Regions from separate parts of the Bacillus sp. FSL K6-6540 genome, predicted to be linked through region 2. Evidence: riboswitches for the same ligand, from Rfam matches in the RefSeq annotation. Region 2 holds a riboswitch; each other region holds the start of a gene.

Region 1 (5,584 bases), 1.7 Mb from region 2:
CAAAAAATGCACCGCGCTCGCGAAGCCTTCCTTTCCACCCTCGAAAGCCTTAAAGTTGGAAATCATATGGCTGAGCAAAAATGCCCCAAGCGGTATGACACCGAGCAAAGAATGCAGCTTTCTGGAATAATACCCTTTCATCAGTTGACGTTCCCCTTTCCAATGTACAGCGTTTTCATTTTCAATCTTTCCTATTTTCAGAACAATTACACTTCCCCTGCCCTAAAAGAGGTTGTTCAAAAAGCCTTGCAACGACAAAAAGTTGCCTATTTCAGCAATCGTGTGAACAACTTGTGTCATGTTTCATGTTACTCCTTTTTTTCTTATAATGGAATTGCAATATAATTATTAATCGTTATAATCTATACGCATAAGCAACGTTTTGCACGCATGTCTATTTTAATAGGAGGATTTCCATGTTCGAAGAACTGGACGTGTTCGCCGTCGTCGTGGAGCAATCCAGCATCAATCAAGCCTCTAAGCTGCTCAACCTGTCACAGCCGGCCCTGTCCCGAAAAATAGCCAAACTGGAGGACCAGCTCGGACTGCAGCTGTTCAACCGCCGCGGCAAAAGGCTGGAGCTTACCTCCATCGGACAGATTGTGTATACCTTCGCCCTGGAGCAGCGCCAGCAGCAGATCAAATTCTTGCAGACCTTGGCCCATTACCGGGAAGGGGACCAAATCTCGATTAACCTGGGCGCCAGTCTGACCACGCTGCAGACCACCCTGCCCCCGCTGGTCAATGCCTTCATGGAACGTCATCCGTCAGCCGAAATCAAGCTCATCACCGGCAAGACCCACGAAATCGTGTCTTATGTAAGGGATAAACGGGTGGATGTCGGCATTGTTGCTTCGTCCATCAATCAGCCGGGCTTGAACTGCATCCCGCTGTTCGATGACCATCTGGAGCTTGTCATCCCGTCTTCACATCCGCTGGCGGAAATCGAGGATGTGGGCATCGAACAGCTTCAAGGCTTGCCGATGATCATATTTTCGACCGGAACCTGGTACCGCAAGCTGACGGACGATCTGTTTCACCGCTGGGGCATCATGCCCGATATCCGGATGGAGATCGACTCCTTCGAAGCGATCGTCAGGCTGATCCCGACCTGCAAGGCGGCCGCGCTGCTGCCCAAATCCTATCTGAGGCCGCAGCTGCTGTCCGATAACGGGCTCGTCGACATTCATATTCCGGCACTCATCGAAACCCGGCGAACGACTTCGCTGATCTACGGTCAAGCCTCGGAGCTGAGCAAGGCGGCCAGCCGCTGGATCGAAGAAACGGAGATCCTGTTCCGCAAGCTGGAGGAAGATAAATCGAAAAAAAACTGACGATATTTCGCAATCGTCAGTTTTTTTCTACTATATTTATTTTTCGAGCATATTCACGACTTCGGACTCAAAGCGGTCCACGTTGTCATTGGAGCCGATGACGACCATAATATCGCCGGAGTTCACGACGTCCATGGCCGTCGGAGCAACGATAATGCCGGACTGTTTATTCAGCGCCACCACGCTGACGCCGTACCGGACCCTCGTATTAAGCTCGCTCAGCGTTTTTCCGTCCATGCAGTCCGTGACCGTCATCTCCACAATCAGATAATCCTTGGATAATTCGATATAATCAAGCAGGTTTGGCGTCACGAGCTGGTGCGCTACCCGGATCCCCATATCCCGCTCGGGAAAGATGACCCGGTCCACGCCAAGCTTCTCCAGCGCCCGGCCGTGCAGCACCGATATCGCCTTGGCAACGACCATCGCGACACCCAGCTCTTTCAACAGGATGGCGGAGAGGATGCTCATCTGAATGTCGTTCCCGATCGCAACGATTCCGCAGTCGAAGTTGCGGATGCCGAGCGATTTAAGCACTTCCTCATCCGTCGCGTCCGCCACCACCGTATGCGTCAGCAGCTCGCTCATATCCTCGACGACCTCTTCGTTCCGGTCGATGCCGAGCACCTCATATCCCTGTTCCATCAGCTCCAGCGCCAGACTGGCGCCAAATCGCCCCAAACCGATGATTGCAAATTGCTTTGGTTTCATGTCTCTCCTATACCCCTTATCCAATTATCATTTTGCCTTCCGGATGACGATATAATTCTTTACCCTTTTTCGGCCCCAGTGCATAAGCAAGCGTCAAAGGCCCCAATCGACCCGCAAACATCGTAAGGCTGATCAGGATCTTGCCGAACACGGTCAAATCGGGCGTTAAGCCCATGGAGAGACCTACCGTACCGAAGGCGGATGTCGTTTCGAATAGAATCTCCAGGAAGTCCCCTTCCTCTGTCGTCGACAGAATCATCGAGACGGTTAGAACGAGCAGCAGGGCCAGCAAGGCAATGGTCAGTGCCTTCAGCACCCGCTCCTGGGCCAGGCGATAACGGAACATGACGATGTCTTCCCGCCCGCGCATCATCGCAATGACCGCCCCTACCATAATGGTAAAGGTCGTGGTTTTGATGCCGCCGCCGGTTGACCCTGGAGATGCTCCGATAAACATCAGGATGACGATAAAAAATTGCGTTGCCTGTCTGAGCCCCGTAATATCTATAGTATTCGCGCCCGCCGTACGCGGCGTTACGGATTGGAATAACGCGCCGAAGAATTTTCCGCCCCAGTTCAGGGAACCCAGCGTTCTCGGATTGGTAAATTCAAATATGAGAATGACGATAAATCCGACCGCAAGCAAGGCAGCCGTCATCGTGAGCACCACCTTGGAGTGCAGGGAGAGCCTCCGCTGTTTTCGATAATCGATCAGATCGGACAGCACAATAAATCCAATGCCCCCGGAAACAATCAAGAACATCACAACGAAGTTGACTACCGGATCGTATACATACCCGGTCAAACTCCGAAAATCGCCAAACAAATCGAAGCCGGCGTTGTTAAACATCGTCACCGCATGAAAAACACCGTAATAGATCGCCCGGCCCAACGGCATATCAAACGCCCAACGAACCGATAAAAGGACTGCGCCGCAGGCCTCGATGACGAGCGAGTACAGCAATACTCTGCGTATCAGCCTTACGATACCTTCCATCGAGGACTGATTCATCGCTTCCTGTAAGATTAGACGGTCTTTGAGCGATATGCGTCTCTTCAGAACCAAGGCGAATAAAGTAGCCATCGTCATGAATCCGAGCCCGCCGATTTGAATCAGCAGCATGATCACGACTTCTCCGAAGGAACTGAATGTCGTTCCCGTATCCACTACGACCAGGCCCGTTACGCACGTTGCCGAGGTCGAAGTGAACAAGGCGTCAGTAAATCCAAGCGGTTCGCCCGTCGTCGTCGAGATTGGCAGCATTAACAGCCCGGTCCCGATGAAGATGATGGCCGCAAAACCAAGCACGAGAATTTGGGGCGGAGACAATGTAAGCCAGTTTAATTTAGCGTTCAATCGGACACCTTCTTTAAAAAAATCAACGAAAAAAGACACTGGAAAACGCAGTGCCTTTCGGTCTGGTTCCTGTGCAACAGCCTACGAGGTTAGCTGACGGATTCGGGCATTTCCACAGGTCGCCCTATTCATTATTCCGGGAATAATGAAATTCACCCCAATTACATGGTTCCCCCATTTTCATTACGAAATTCGGCTGGAATATTCGGTTCCTTCAAGCATGATGTGATTATAACTCAATCCGTTACGTAACCCAATGCCGTTTTTCGCCCGAAATATCTTTAAAAGAGCGCGAATTGGGCATATTCAAGAATACAAGCGTAGGGTTCTCTAACGTTTTCGAAACCTTTCATTCATTTTCATCGATTTATTTCAATATTCCGATAATTGGGATAAGCTGCTTATGGCTTTCATACTATGTTATATTGACTCTATGCGTTCTTAATCAGGCATATCGAATACCAGTGGGAGTATCAACTTTCTTAGAGGAGGAATTTCATGAATCGTGCAAGAGAGCCCTTGAAGCTGAAGCCCAATCTGAAGCAGCTCATCGCGCCTGCCGCAGTCGGCCTGATTCTGTTCCTATTATTTCAGGTATTTCCGTGGGCGAATCCGGACGATGCCGAGATGGCCTCACCGGATATCATTTCCAAGGAGCAGGCTCGGCAGGCAGCTTCAAGGTTTGCTCAGGAGCATCTGCAGTTTGCGGCTGCGGACACGGACGAAGCCTTGGTTACATATCAATCCAAATCGGAACTTTACGGATATCTGGCGAAGGAGAAGAGACTTTCGGAATATAACAAAACCTATGAAGCCAAATATCCCTATGACGTATACCGCGTTCGCTTCAGCGAGCCTGGAGGCGATGCCCTCAATGTGGACGTGCACATGCAAAATTCCGGCATCGTCGGATTCTCGTATGATTATGCCCGTTCCAGCTTTGATCGGATCGAGCTGAACAAGGGCGAGATTCAGAGGCAGATGCTGCTCGTCGTTGAGGACGGCATGACATTGGCCGAGAAGCAGGCGCTGGCGGAGCCATGGCTTCAGCGGGCGGGTTATGACCTGTCGAATCTGGAGCTGGTTACGAAGGAGGGGGATCCCCGTCTCAAATATGTGGACCCTGAATCCAGGATCGGGGACTCCAGGCTGGAGCACCGCTTCACCTTCGAGCAGGGGAAATTGCGCTCTTATGAGCCCTCCTTCTCGGTGCCAGCCGCCCACTCTGCTTATGTCAACAAGCAGACGCAGGATGCCACCCTGCTGACGCTCGCAGGGTACGGCCTGTTCACCCTAATCCTGGGCATTCTTGCGATTGTGTACAGCGTGAAGACCAGGGCCTACACCTCGTTTAAGCGCGGCCTGTTCTTATCGGCGCTGCTGTTCGTCATTCAAATGCTGAATACGTACAATCTGATTCCCGTTTTCAAATCCGAAGGCATGTCGCAAACCGGCGTGCTCGGGATGATGATTTTCTATGCCGTCTATTCGCTCGTCTTCTCCGCCCTGCTCTATTTCTCCCTTGTCGGCGGCAGCGGGCTGTGGCATAAAGAAGACGGGCTCAATCCATGGCCGCGCGCCAAAGAACCCGGATACGGGCATTACGTGCTGGACAGCATGAAGCTGGGGTATATGTGGGCCTTCATCCTGCTTGGCGTCCAATCCGTCATCTTTATCGGTCTTGGTCTGACCCTGAATACATGGTCCACCACGGATGCGACGCAATCGCCTTACAACATGCTGTATCCTTGGCTGTTTCCGTTGATGGCCTGGCTGGCCGGCATATCCGAGGAGGCCGTGTACCGGCTGTTCGGCATCAAGATGGTGAAAAAGATCGTCCGCAATACCTTTGTCGCAAGCTTGATCACCTCGCTCATCTGGGCGCTGGGACATACGCTCTATCCGATATACCCCGTGATCTCCCGGCCGATTGAGCTGGTCATCATCGGTTTGCTGTTCAGCTACATCTTTTTGAAATACGGGTATTTGGCTGCGATGTTCTCCCATGTCATCTTCAACAGCATCCTGATGGGCATCAGCCTGATCATGCTCAAAGATGCCGCCAACCTGCTGACCGGCGCTTTTTACATGGTGCTTCCGGCGATTGTCGCCTATGCGATTTACCGTTTCAACCCGACAAAAAAAGAGAAGCCGTATGTCACGACTCCTCCTCACGAAGTGC
Region 2 (5,584 bases):
AGTAAAAGCGATCACTTCCGCTTCATCAAAAATCCGCAGCTGCTCTTTGCCGGCCAGGTCGTGGACGAGGACTTCTTTTATGGCCCGCCGCAAATCCACGATTTCTGCGAGATCATCTATGTGGTTGAAGGACGCGGAGAATTCACCATAGCAGGTAAAGTATATGAGCTTCATAAAGGCGATGTCGCCATCTATAACCCCGGCATTCCCCATGAGGAGAAATCCATCACGGACGGGCCATTCAAGGTAATCTATTGCGGCGTGGATTCGCTTCACATTGAAGGGGTGCCTCAGGGGATGCTGCTGCCGGCCTATGTCGAGCCGGTCATATCCTGCGAGAAATACGCTTATAAAGTGGAGAGCTATCTTTCCGAGATCCTCCGCGAATGCGATTCGCAGGTACTTGGATATGAAACGCTGAGCACGAACCTGCTGATGTCATTGATTACCGTGATTTATCGCATCGTGGACGTTAAACACCAATTCCAATCCTTGAAGGGCAAGAATGAAATCGCGCTGCGGACCAAGCACTTTATCGACGCCAACTACACCCAGAGCATCAGCCTCAAGGACATTGCCGATACGATGTATGTCAGCCAGCATTATTTATCCCATCTGTTCAAAAAAGAAGTCGGCGATTCCCCCTTCAATTACTTGATATCCCGTCGAATTGAAGAGGCCAAGCGCCTGCTGGCGGATTCCGAAATGCCGGTGCATGAGGTTGCTTCCCAGGTCGGCTACGGCAACGACAAGTATTTCTCGATGTTATTCAAGAAAATTACCGGTCAAACGCCAAGCTCGTTCCGGGAACAGAGCAAATTGGCCGTGGAGTGAAGGAATTTTCGTTTGTTTTCCTTTCGACAAAGCAGGCAGCCGCAATGGTAGGGCTGCCTGCTTTTTAAATATATTACAGTTATATGTCCTTCTATATCGTCAAAAGTATGGAGCATGCTTGATTTTGACGGGGCCGACCGTTTCGATCCTGCTCTGGCATCCGAGACGGTACCCCTCTTCGATTTCTTCCGGATCCAGGCGCCGTTCTTCGGCCAGATTGGGTTCGGACAGATACTCGATTCCCTCCACCACCATGCAGCGGCAGCGCGCACACGTCCCTCTTTTGCAAAAAGAGTTCCAATCCACCTCATTCCGCTCGGCCAAGTCAAGCACCGTCATGCCCAGAACTGGGGCCACGCTGCGCTGAACCTCGCGGCCCGTAAGCTCGATGATCCGGTCCGGCACGGCTTCCATTCTCTCTTCCGCTGCCGGGAGCGACGATTTCTCTCCGCTGTTCCCGCCCTTTTTGTTTTTCCAGAATTTAAACACGCCTTTATCCCCCTATGCATGTAATCATCAGGTTATGTATGAATTCCTTCAATTATTATACTGGAAAGTTTAAAAAATCAACATGCTTACTCTTATCGATTCTATGACATCATGCAATTGGAACTCTATGAAAATTTTGCTATACTAGCGTATGCTAGAGCAAATCCCATATTCTATGAGAATCATTCTATTATTTTATTGGGTTGGAGGGAAAACAATAGCATGCTGCATAAACCAATAGGAAAAACAGCCGTCGCTGCCGTTCTTGCCTTATCTCTGCTCGGAACCGCTCCCCATATCGGCCAGGTACAGGCTGCGCCTGCCATTTCGGTCAAGCTGGATGACGTTGCGCTTACATTCGATGCGGCTCCCATGATAGACAAAGGGGTCACTTACGTGCCGTTCCGGACGGTCGGTGAGGCGCTGGGCATTCAAATCACGTGGAACAGCAAGACCCAAACGGTGAAGGCCATTGGCGAGGTGAAAGGTCAAACGACGGAAGTGCTGCTTCAAGTCGGGAGCTCGAGCGCAACCGTCAACGGTAAAAAAGTGAAGCTGGCCGCTCCCCCTGTCCAGCGGGAAGGCCGCGTTCTGATTCCGCTCAGCTCGTTCAGCAGCCAATTCGGCGTTAATGTCGGCTGGAATCAGGCGACTCGCACGGTCTCCCTCGTGTCGCCGCAGCGCGAAATGCATCTAAGAGCCTTTTACGCTTTGCAATCTTTCCAAGAGCGGGATCTCGTAGCATCCATGAATTCAGTCGCCTTCGGCTGGAGCCGCATTGATCGGGAAGGTCAGTTTACGCTTCAAGGCGACGAATACCGTCTGCCTGCGGCGGCCGGGGACGTGACTCCGCAATCGATTGTTGCGGATGCTGCGGACCGGGAGATTAAACCGTACCTTATGGTTTACGCTTTGGACGGAAACGGCGAATTAACCAAAGTCCTCAGCGACAGCAGCCTTCGCCAAAAGTCCATTGAAGGCATCACGACTGCGGTGGCGGATAACGGATTCGGCGGCGTGGTGCTTGATTTCGAAGGGCTCGGTTTTAAACTGGATGCCGCGAAGCAGCAGAAGCTGCTTAATGATTACGTCAAGCAATTGAAAGCCGCATTGCCGAGCGACATTGCTCTGTCCTTAGCCGTTCCGCCATTGAACAGCGCCTATAAAGGCTATGATTACAAGACGCTGGCCTCCCTTGCCGATGATCTCATCGTCATGGCGTATCAGTACAATCCGGTTGGCACCAAAGCCCAGGTTCCTGAACCCAACAGTCTGGTGGACCAAGCCATTCAGCAGGCACTTCAGGCAGGCGTTCCTAAGCAGAAGCTCCTGCTCGGCATCAGCGTAAGCAGCGAAACCGCCACATCCGTCGACGATAAGCTCGGCTTGGCCAAGCGCTATGATCTGAAAGGTGCCGCCTTCTGGCGTCTGGGCTTGTTCCGTTCCTATAATAATGGCATGGAAGCCGCCGTGAATGCCTCTGTCGTAAAGGAATAATCTAGTGAATCTTTTCGCAGAATCCCAAATTATAATCTTCCATAAAAAAAGAAAGCCTGACAAGATCATCTCTTGTCAGGCTTTCCGGTTATGTATCGAACTCTAAACTGCGTATTCCAATTAGCTCGCGCTTCCTACCAGTTTAGCATAGTTCTCTTGACTCAATACACGGCGCGCCGTAACATAACGCGGTTCGTAATAGGAGTCGCTAAGCTTGCTGATTCTTACGCCCTTGCTGCTGGAAGCATGCGCAAATTGTCCATCTCCAATGTAAACGCCCGCATGGGAAATGCCGCTTCCGCTTGTATTGAAGAATACCAAATCTCCGACTCTCAGGTCCTCGCGATCCACATGAACCCCGGCTTTAGCCTGACTCTGGGAAGTGCGTGGAAGGTCCAAGTCGAAATTTCTAAACATATACAGAATAAATCCGGAGCAATCAAATCCGCTTGTCGTTGTTCCGCCCCATTTGTAAGGCGTTCCTACCAATTGCTTCACTTGATGCTGAAAATTCGGTTGTTGATCAGCATAGGCTGATACGGCACCAGAAGAAAAAATAATTGCAGACCCAAGCAATGTGATGACAAATTTCTTCAAAATACGTTCTCTCCTTCGATGCCTACGGAGTTAGCTAAGGGTTCGGTTGAAGGTTCCCTATACTCTCTATGGTACAAGAATAATTCACCCAAGACGGTTCCCCCGTTTTCACAAACGAAATTCGGCAAAATTCATTAACATTTTGTAACCTTCTCTTAATATAGTATACAAGCAAGGATGCTGTCAATAATATCCTAGAAATCTATCACTATATGTTAATCAATGTCGTATAGGCTGAAAATTTTCATGTTTTTTCATTATGCCATCTCGTATACTCATGACAATTATGTAACACTCCATCGAACCTCCGGCGACGTTTTGTTAATGGGCATGCAACTTTTTTGCAGTTCGGAACGTTTACATATTCAGACAAGAAATCAAAGAGGTGATCCTTCGCTTATGAGTCAAATTACGATGGCTGAAGCTTTGGCAGTCCGGGCAGCAATCAACCGTCTCATGAATCAACTGATGTCGGAACGCTTGAACAACAGCAGCACGATCATTGAAAAAGGGGAAACGGCGGAGTATCCTGCACGCAGCGTGGATGCCATTACGGAAGAGATCGAAGCCGCCGCAGCGGATTACAGAAAGCTGGATCTGCTGATGGCAATCTCCAACACGACGCAGACCATTAGTTGGAACGGCTCCGACATGACCATCATGGAGGCGATCGAGCTCGCCAAACAAATGCGCAGCGATATCGGACAGCTTGCCCATCTCGGCTCCCGCAAGAAGCTGGAGCGCCAGAGCGGCCGGGGAAGCGGAGATGGCGCCGTAACGCTGTTTAACGTGGCCTTATACGATCCGGAAGCTTATCAGGCGCAGGCGCGCAAGAAGGAACGCGAAGTGACCAGGCTCTCCTCACTGATCGAGCATGCCAACCATACGAGCATGATTACGTTCGACGCATCAAAATACATGGAATAGCGGAAGCCGCCGGCTCCAAGCCTGCAGGCCGCCTCGCGTGCGGGTTTGGAGCCGGCGGCTTCCGTCGGCGGGCGGGAAAGTGCGGGCAACCGCTTATTGTTTGTCGGATACAAACAAACCTAATAGGAAACCAAAAACTCGACTCCAGTGAAAACGGATGACGGCTTACGGTTTACGCCTATCACCTGTCACAAGTTACGGACTTCGCTTACGCAAATATGATCGCTCCGTTTCCCGCTCTCTTCATGAATAATCAGAAAGCCGCCCTTGAGGGCGGCTTTTGTTGCCTTTTCTTACGAATATATTATTGGAACAAGGCTGCGGCTCCCACCAGGCCAACATCGTCCCGCAGTCCCGCAGGAACGATCTCGTAGGTTCCTAGATAGGACGGCATGACCAGCTTATCCGTCATTTCCCGAAGCTGCGGGAAAAGAAGCTCGCCTGCTCTGCTCACACCCCCGCCAACCACGATGCGATCGGGGTTGAAGCTGTGAATGACGTTAACCAGTCCAAGCGCCATGTAATAGACGGCACGATCGATGACCTCCACTGCGACGGGGTCATGAAGACGTTTAGCCTCGAATACATGCCTGGCGTTCACGCCTCCATCGGCTGCGGCCAGTTCAGAAATAACGCTGGTCTGGGTAAGCATCCGCTGGGATGCTGCCAGGCCGATGGCCGTTCCTGAAGCAAACACCTCCCAGCAGCCATGGCTGCCGCAATTGCACTGCGGACCGCTAGGATCAATGATATGATGCCCAAGCTCCCCTGCAAAGGAATTGCTGCCCAGAAACAGCTTGCCATCCAGCACGATGCCTGAACCGATGCCTGTGCTGAGCGTCACGTAAACCATGTTCGTCGACCCTCGGCCGGCACCTCTTACATATTCGCCCCATGCGGCTGCATTGGCATCATTCAGCACTTGTACTTCCGTATTCAGATCTCGTTCCATCCAGGCTTTGAGAGGGACGTTGGTCCATTCCGGCAAATTCGTGCCGTGAATGACAATGCCCTCCCGGCTGTTAACCGTTCCCGGCGAAGCCATGCCTACGCCTCGAAGCGGGTGGCCGCCCGACACGCTGCGAATCATGTTCGTAATTCTCGCGACCACTTCCTCGGCCGTACGCGCTCCGGCTGTCTCCATTTGCTCCCGGTTCAGCAGCTGTCCTTCGGAATCAAAGAGCGCTGCCGCGATCTTCGTACCCCCAAGGTCAACGCCAACCACAAATTCTTGCTGTTT
Region 3 (5,584 bases), 4.5 Mb from region 2:
TATAAATCGTATGGCTGACGTCTCTTCAGAACCCCATCATGTCCCGTGATCACAACGATATCAGGTCTTACCCGCGGAAGAAGACGATATAATGAATCGGCCATCCCCGACTCATTGATATAATGGCCTTCCGCTGGGACCCGAAGCTGGTTGTACAAGGTCATGCTCTTCTTCAGATATTGGGGATCTCCATCCAAATGCAGCACCTTGCCCGGCACGTCAAAGTATCCTTTATCCGCAAGCTGGCCGCCTTCAGTATGCCGCAGGCTGGCCAGTTGACGCTCGCTCTGCTCCTGTCTTTGCTTCTGCAGGCGGTCCAGCGATTCATTGGCTTTGATCTGCGCCTGCTTTGTTCGTTCGCTTAAGGTGGGATGCGGGACCGTAACCAGATCATCAACGGGAGCATCGGCCAGTAACCGGAATTCCGTCCCTTTGATGACGATATTGTTATTTTGCCGCATGCCTTCTACCCGGAACGTTACATCGCCGCCGTAGGATTTACGAACGACCAAGTCTCCCAAGTTCATCACAACATCACCCCTACCCTATGGTATGGGCTACTGTGACTATTGGTTCTTGTTCAGCGCCAATTTATCGCGCGGAGGCCATGCGTAAGCTCCAGAGACTCCCTGAACGGCTGCGTCAACGGATATTGGCGCCAAACAGCACGTTGCTAAGCCGCGCATACTCCTCAATGCTAAGCGTCTCTCCGCGCCGTGAAGGCTCGATCCCTGCTTCCTGCAGCAGCTGCTCCAGCCGTTCACGTCCCTCACCCGGGAAGAACCGGCTCTTCAGATTGTTGGCAATCGTCTTCCGTCGCTGTGCAAATGAAGCCTGGACCACCTCGAAGAAGAATCGTTCATCTTCCACGCGGACCGGCGGCTGTTCCCGGACCGCCAGGCGAATCACGGCCGACTCGACGTTCGGCTGCGGAATGAACACCGTGTGCGGCACGATGCAGACCAGCTTAGGCTCGCTGTAGTATTGAACGGCGATGCTGAGACTTCCGTAATCCTTGCTTCCCGGTGCAGCGGCCATCCGTTCGGCCACTTCCTTCTGAATCATCACCACGATGTTCTCCAGCGGCAGCTTCTCCTCCAGCAGCTTCATGAGAATCGGCGTCGTCACGTAATACGGCAGATTGGCAACCACGCTTACCTTCGATACGTCCGCGAAATCTTGACGGAACAGCTCGTGAAGATCCACCTTCAGCACATCCCCATGATGAACCCTCACGTTCCCGTAGGGCTCCAGGACTTCCCTAAGGATGGGAATCAGGCGCTGATCGATTTCGACCGCGGTGACGGTTCCTGCCGTCTGCGCCAGCTTCTCCGTCAGTGCACCGATGCCAGGTCCGATCTCGAGCGCGCCCTTATCTTCATCCAGTCCTGCAGCTTCCACGATTTTATACAAAATATTCTGATCGATGAGAAAGTTCTGGCCCAGACTCTTCTTGAAGGAGAATCCATGGCGCGAGATGATCTCCTTCGTCCGTCTTGGTGTTGATATATCCTCGATCCGACTCATTAGCTAAACGCCCCCTTCTTCCAACTGTGCAAGTGCTGCCAGAAATTCTTCCCGCGATATTTGAAACATGGCCAATCGTTTATGGAACTGCTTGCTGTTGCAGTATCCGATGCCCAGCAGATTACCCATCGCCATCCGTCTTGCCGCAGCCTCCGGGTGAGCCGATAATCCTGCCTCCAGCATATCCTCCAAACTGATCAGGCTCTCTCCACCCTCAAAAGACGTGTGAACCCGCTCCAGCGCGCGCCGTATCGCCTCTGGCGAGGCATTCTCTACGCCGATATCCCCTTTCCTTGTAGCATCCGCTTCCGGAATGAAGGCGTGCTTGCAGCCGGGTACGCCCTGATCCACGATTTTGCGGATTCGTTCACCCGCATGGTCAGGATCCGTCAATATGATAACGCCTCTGCGCTCCTGGGCAAGCGCTATGCGCTTCAGGATTTGCTTGTTGATCGCTGAACCGCCGGTTTCGATCGTGTCGGCTTCTACGGCCCGTTTAATGGCAACGGTATCGTCCCTGCCTTCCACGACAATCACTTCTTTAATCATTCGTTCGTTCTCTTCCTTCCCAAGCAGAGCAGGCCTGTACAACGTTAAGGCTCAACCCGTTTAGCCTTGATTACTCCGGTCTTTACAAAACAAAAGAAGAGGAAATATTCCCTCTTCTTGATCATCATATATTATAAGCTAAATAGTATAGCATTAGAATGGCAAAGTAAATTGGAATTCATGCGTCTAGTTCAATTCAGGTTTAACCGGACCGATCACGTAAACGGTGCGGCCGCTCTTCCGGCCGAAATTCATGGCCGATTTCAACGAATCGTAATAGACATCGATTTTGTTGCCTTTGATGGCGCCGCCCGTATCTTCAGCACGGCGGAAGCCGATGCCTTCGATGTAAACCCACCATCCGATCGGGATGATATTAGGATCAACGGCGATGGTGCGACCTTCCGTAACGCGTGTGCCGGATGCGGTACGCGTACCGATTCCTTGCTGTTCGGCGGAATACGCGGTCATCGACACGTTGTTCAATACCTTCTTGTATTTAAAATCAACGCCTGCGCGGGAAACCACGTTGTTCTCCACAGCCTTGGCGGTCGTTACTTTTTTCGTGCCGGACAATTTAGCTGGTGTAGCTTTTACATCGGTGGCTGCCGCCTGGACGATAACAGGCTTCTCCACTTTTTTCGTGCCTACGGCAATGATTTTATCCTTCGTTCTGCGTTCGATTTCTTGGGAGACCTTCGTCTTGGAAACCAGCTTGCCATTGTGGTAGACCTTCTCGTAATGGTTCACCATAAGACCAGACTCGCCCCGCTGAATGACGCGGTTATCGCCCTTTTCAAGCGATGGATCGGCCGTCTTGATCACGCGGAATTCGCGGTCTTCCGTTTCCTTAACTTTCTGCTTCGTGACGCGAACGACATTGATATTCATATTGCTGGTCAGCTTCGTGTCTTGCGACGGTTGTACTATATCTTCACCCTGGATCGTAACGCCAGCCTCTTTGAGTACATGATCAACTGTATCCTGGGATGTAAATATGGTTTTGGTTTTGCTGCCTACCGTAACGTTGACTGGAATAGCTCTGTCAATAATAATTCGGTCTCCGTCCCGGATTGCGCCGTTCAGGGGCATCGAAATTTGATCTTGGGGACTCAACGTGATCGCTTGCTCATCCAGCAATTCCTGCAGCAACGATCCACGTGTTTCCACCGTAGTGACCCGGCCGTCGACGACAAGCTGAACTTCCTTGCCTGCCTGGTCATGTACAACCAACGATATGAGAAGTGATACCGTAACGGCACCCATGGCGCCGAGCAACATCAGTTGACGCAAATTGTCATGCTTCCATCTCAATGCGTAAGACATGCTGGATGATTGTGATTCATGGGTTTCTTCAGGTTGAAAAATGCCCACTATTCCATCCTCCTTCATAGTCCCGCCGTCTAGGTAAACGCATGAATGCATTTGACGTGACTATAGCAATTTTTCTCACAGGGCGCCCTGCTATCTATCTACACCCTGCGTCAATTCCCGTCTTCCGTCCATTTGCCATCACCTCCTGTTTACCAAGAGTATGATGGACCCGTCTCCATTATTCAAAAATAAAAGAAGCCATTGAAAGAGTACTAGAGGCTCTAACGTGGCTTCCTGATGAATGAAATCATGGAAATGGTATGCACGAGATTTCCCCTCTTATTTCGCTTACGGAGTTAGCTGTCGGGTTCGGACGTAAGAGAGACGCCCTATATCCGGATGCCCGCTCATGGCGAGATCCTTCAAATTCACCCCAAAGACCCGAAAAAGAAATCAAATACAGCTTCGTGCATCCAGACCAGTATGCACCGCAGTATCGGTTCCCCCGTTCTCCAGAATTTCGGAGATTAAGCGAGACGGTTCATGAAATATTCGGCTGCGATCTGCACATCGCAGCTTCTTATCACTGAAAAGATGATATCCTGTTTGTATGCAGGTTGTAAAGCGACATTCAACCACATTTTCTCAAGTAAAAGGTTAAAATATTGTAATATCAACGCCTTTTCTGATTAAAAAACTTTAATTAATCGAAAATGCTCCCTTTTTCATGGCTTTTGCTCTTGTTTTCGTTAAATACCAAATCGTTCCAGTGCATTTTTGGTGGTAATTTGGGCCAATTCCTCATAGGACAACCCTCTAATTTCGGCCGCCGCCTCCGCCACCAATTTTACATATGCGGTCTCATTTCGTTTCCCGCGGAAGGGATGAGGTGTCAGGTAAGGCGCGTCCGTTTCGATCAATAATCGATCAAGCGGAACCTTTGCCAAAACCTCTTTGGGCTGCTTCGCATTCTTGAACGTTATCGGCCCCCCAAACGAGATATGGAATCCCATATCCAGGCACATTTTGGCCGTTTCCCAGCTTCCGGAGAAGGAATGCATGACACCGCCGACCTCAGAGGCTTTTTCCTCACGCAAAATGTTAACGATATCTTCATGCGCATCCCGGTTATGAATGACAATGGGCATGTTCAATTCCCGGGCAAGCCCGATCTGGCGCCGAAGCACGCGGTGCTGCACTTCCTTGGGGGACGTATCCCAATGATAGTCCAAGCCGATCTCCCCGATTGCCACCACTTTATCGTGACTGCATAAAGAGGCGATCCAATCCAGGTCCTGATCCTCCATGGTGATCGCATCTACAGGATGCCAGCCTACCGCTGCATATATAAAATCATAAGTCTCAGCCAGCTTCATCGTGGTCGGGATCGTCTCCCGGTTAAATCCGATATTGATCATCCGCGTAACGCCGGCTTCAAGCGCCCGATGAATTGCAGCTTCCCGGTCTTCGTCGAATTGGGGAGCGTCCATATGAGTGTGCGTGTCGAACAGCATACTATCCACACTCTCCTTCCTGTCGTTTCTATGTCGTCTATTTTCCATTAGTTGGTTGAATGCAAGGGGATTAACGGTTGTCCTGTTTTGCTTGATTTAATACTGTTGTTTGAAAACGTCGGCTATCGTCTCCGGCATTTGACCCAGGAGCGGGCCCACCTTCTCCTCCGGATAATAAAGATGGTACCGCCCTTTATGAATGCCGCTGATCGAGCGTACGATATCGGATACCTCCGAGATTTCCCTCAGCTCGTCATGCCGGTCCAGAAGGAGAATCTGTTTCTCGTTAAGCGGCATATCGGAATGAACCTTATCATAAGGAAGATCCGTTGGAAAATCAATCTCCAGGTCATATTCCGGATGCAGCCCCACCGCGCGGAACGCTTGGCGGATCCCGTCGATGGTTTCCAGATCGATGTTGTCGATTTCTACATATTTGTAGAGCTTTCGGTGCATGAAACGGCCGCATAATTCGCTAAGAAGCGGGTCTTCCTCCTCCGTCCATTGCAGAAAGGCCGTTTGAATCAAGGCTTCATCAAGACGCAAGTATTGGTGTACGCCAATGTTCCCCGAAAACAACGCAGGAAGCGGTTCGATCATGAAACGGAAAGCATATCCACGGTCATGCAGCTCCTTGGCCCGGCGAAAGATTTGGCGCAGGATGATTTCGGAGCTTCGGG

What was found. A riboswitch is a leader RNA that binds a small molecule or an ion and turns the genes downstream of it on or off. The one in region 2 is predicted to bind cyclic di-AMP.
Region 1: it holds a riboswitch for cyclic di-AMP, as region 2 does, so the genes downstream of both, MHH82_RS27745 (TrkH family potassium uptake protein) here and MHH82_RS19895 (C40 family peptidase) in region 2, are expected to answer to the same signal.
Region 3: it holds a riboswitch for cyclic di-AMP, as region 2 does, so the genes downstream of both, MHH82_RS00140 (G5 domain-containing protein) here and MHH82_RS19895 (C40 family peptidase) in region 2, are expected to answer to the same signal.

The regions. Positions count from the first base shown of each region.
Region 1 covers NZ_JBBOXH010000001.1:6,180,992-6,186,575, forward strand. The annotation lists gene MHH82_RS27730 (succinate dehydrogenase cytochrome b558 subunit) at 1-141, opposite strand, end outside; gene MHH82_RS27735 (LysR family transcriptional regulator) at 417-1,334, shown strand; gene MHH82_RS27740 (potassium channel family protein) at 1,371-2,045, opposite strand; gene MHH82_RS27745 (TrkH family potassium uptake protein) at 2,062-3,402, opposite strand; cyclic di-AMP (ydaO/yuaA leader) riboswitch at 3,466-3,610, opposite strand; gene MHH82_RS27750 (CPBP family intramembrane glutamic endopeptidase) at 3,901-5,584, shown strand, end outside; gene uvrC (excinuclease ABC subunit UvrC) at 5,561-5,584, opposite strand, start outside.
Region 2 covers NZ_JBBOXH010000001.1:4,526,700-4,532,283, forward strand. The annotation lists gene MHH82_RS19880 (AraC family transcriptional regulator) at 1-834, shown strand, start outside; gene MHH82_RS19885 (2Fe-2S iron-sulfur cluster-binding protein) at 934-1,323, opposite strand; gene MHH82_RS19890 (stalk domain-containing protein) at 1,546-2,820, shown strand; gene MHH82_RS19895 (C40 family peptidase) at 2,941-3,417, opposite strand; cyclic di-AMP (ydaO/yuaA leader) riboswitch at 3,421-3,554, opposite strand; gene MHH82_RS19900 (hypothetical protein) at 3,817-4,344, shown strand; gene MHH82_RS19905 (ROK family protein) at 4,649-5,584, opposite strand, start outside.
Region 3 covers NZ_JBBOXH010000001.1:28,019-33,602, reverse strand. The annotation lists gene yabG (sporulation peptidase YabG) at 1-527, opposite strand, end outside; gene rsmA (16S rRNA (adenine(1518)-N(6)/adenine(1519)-N(6))-dimethyltransferase RsmA) at 643-1,527, opposite strand; gene rnmV (ribonuclease M5) at 1,531-2,076, opposite strand; gene MHH82_RS00140 (G5 domain-containing protein) at 2,263-3,450, opposite strand; cyclic di-AMP (ydaO/yuaA leader) riboswitch at 3,720-3,934, opposite strand; gene MHH82_RS00135 (TatD family hydrolase) at 4,140-4,904, opposite strand; gene MHH82_RS00130 (HD domain-containing protein) at 5,001-5,584, opposite strand, start outside.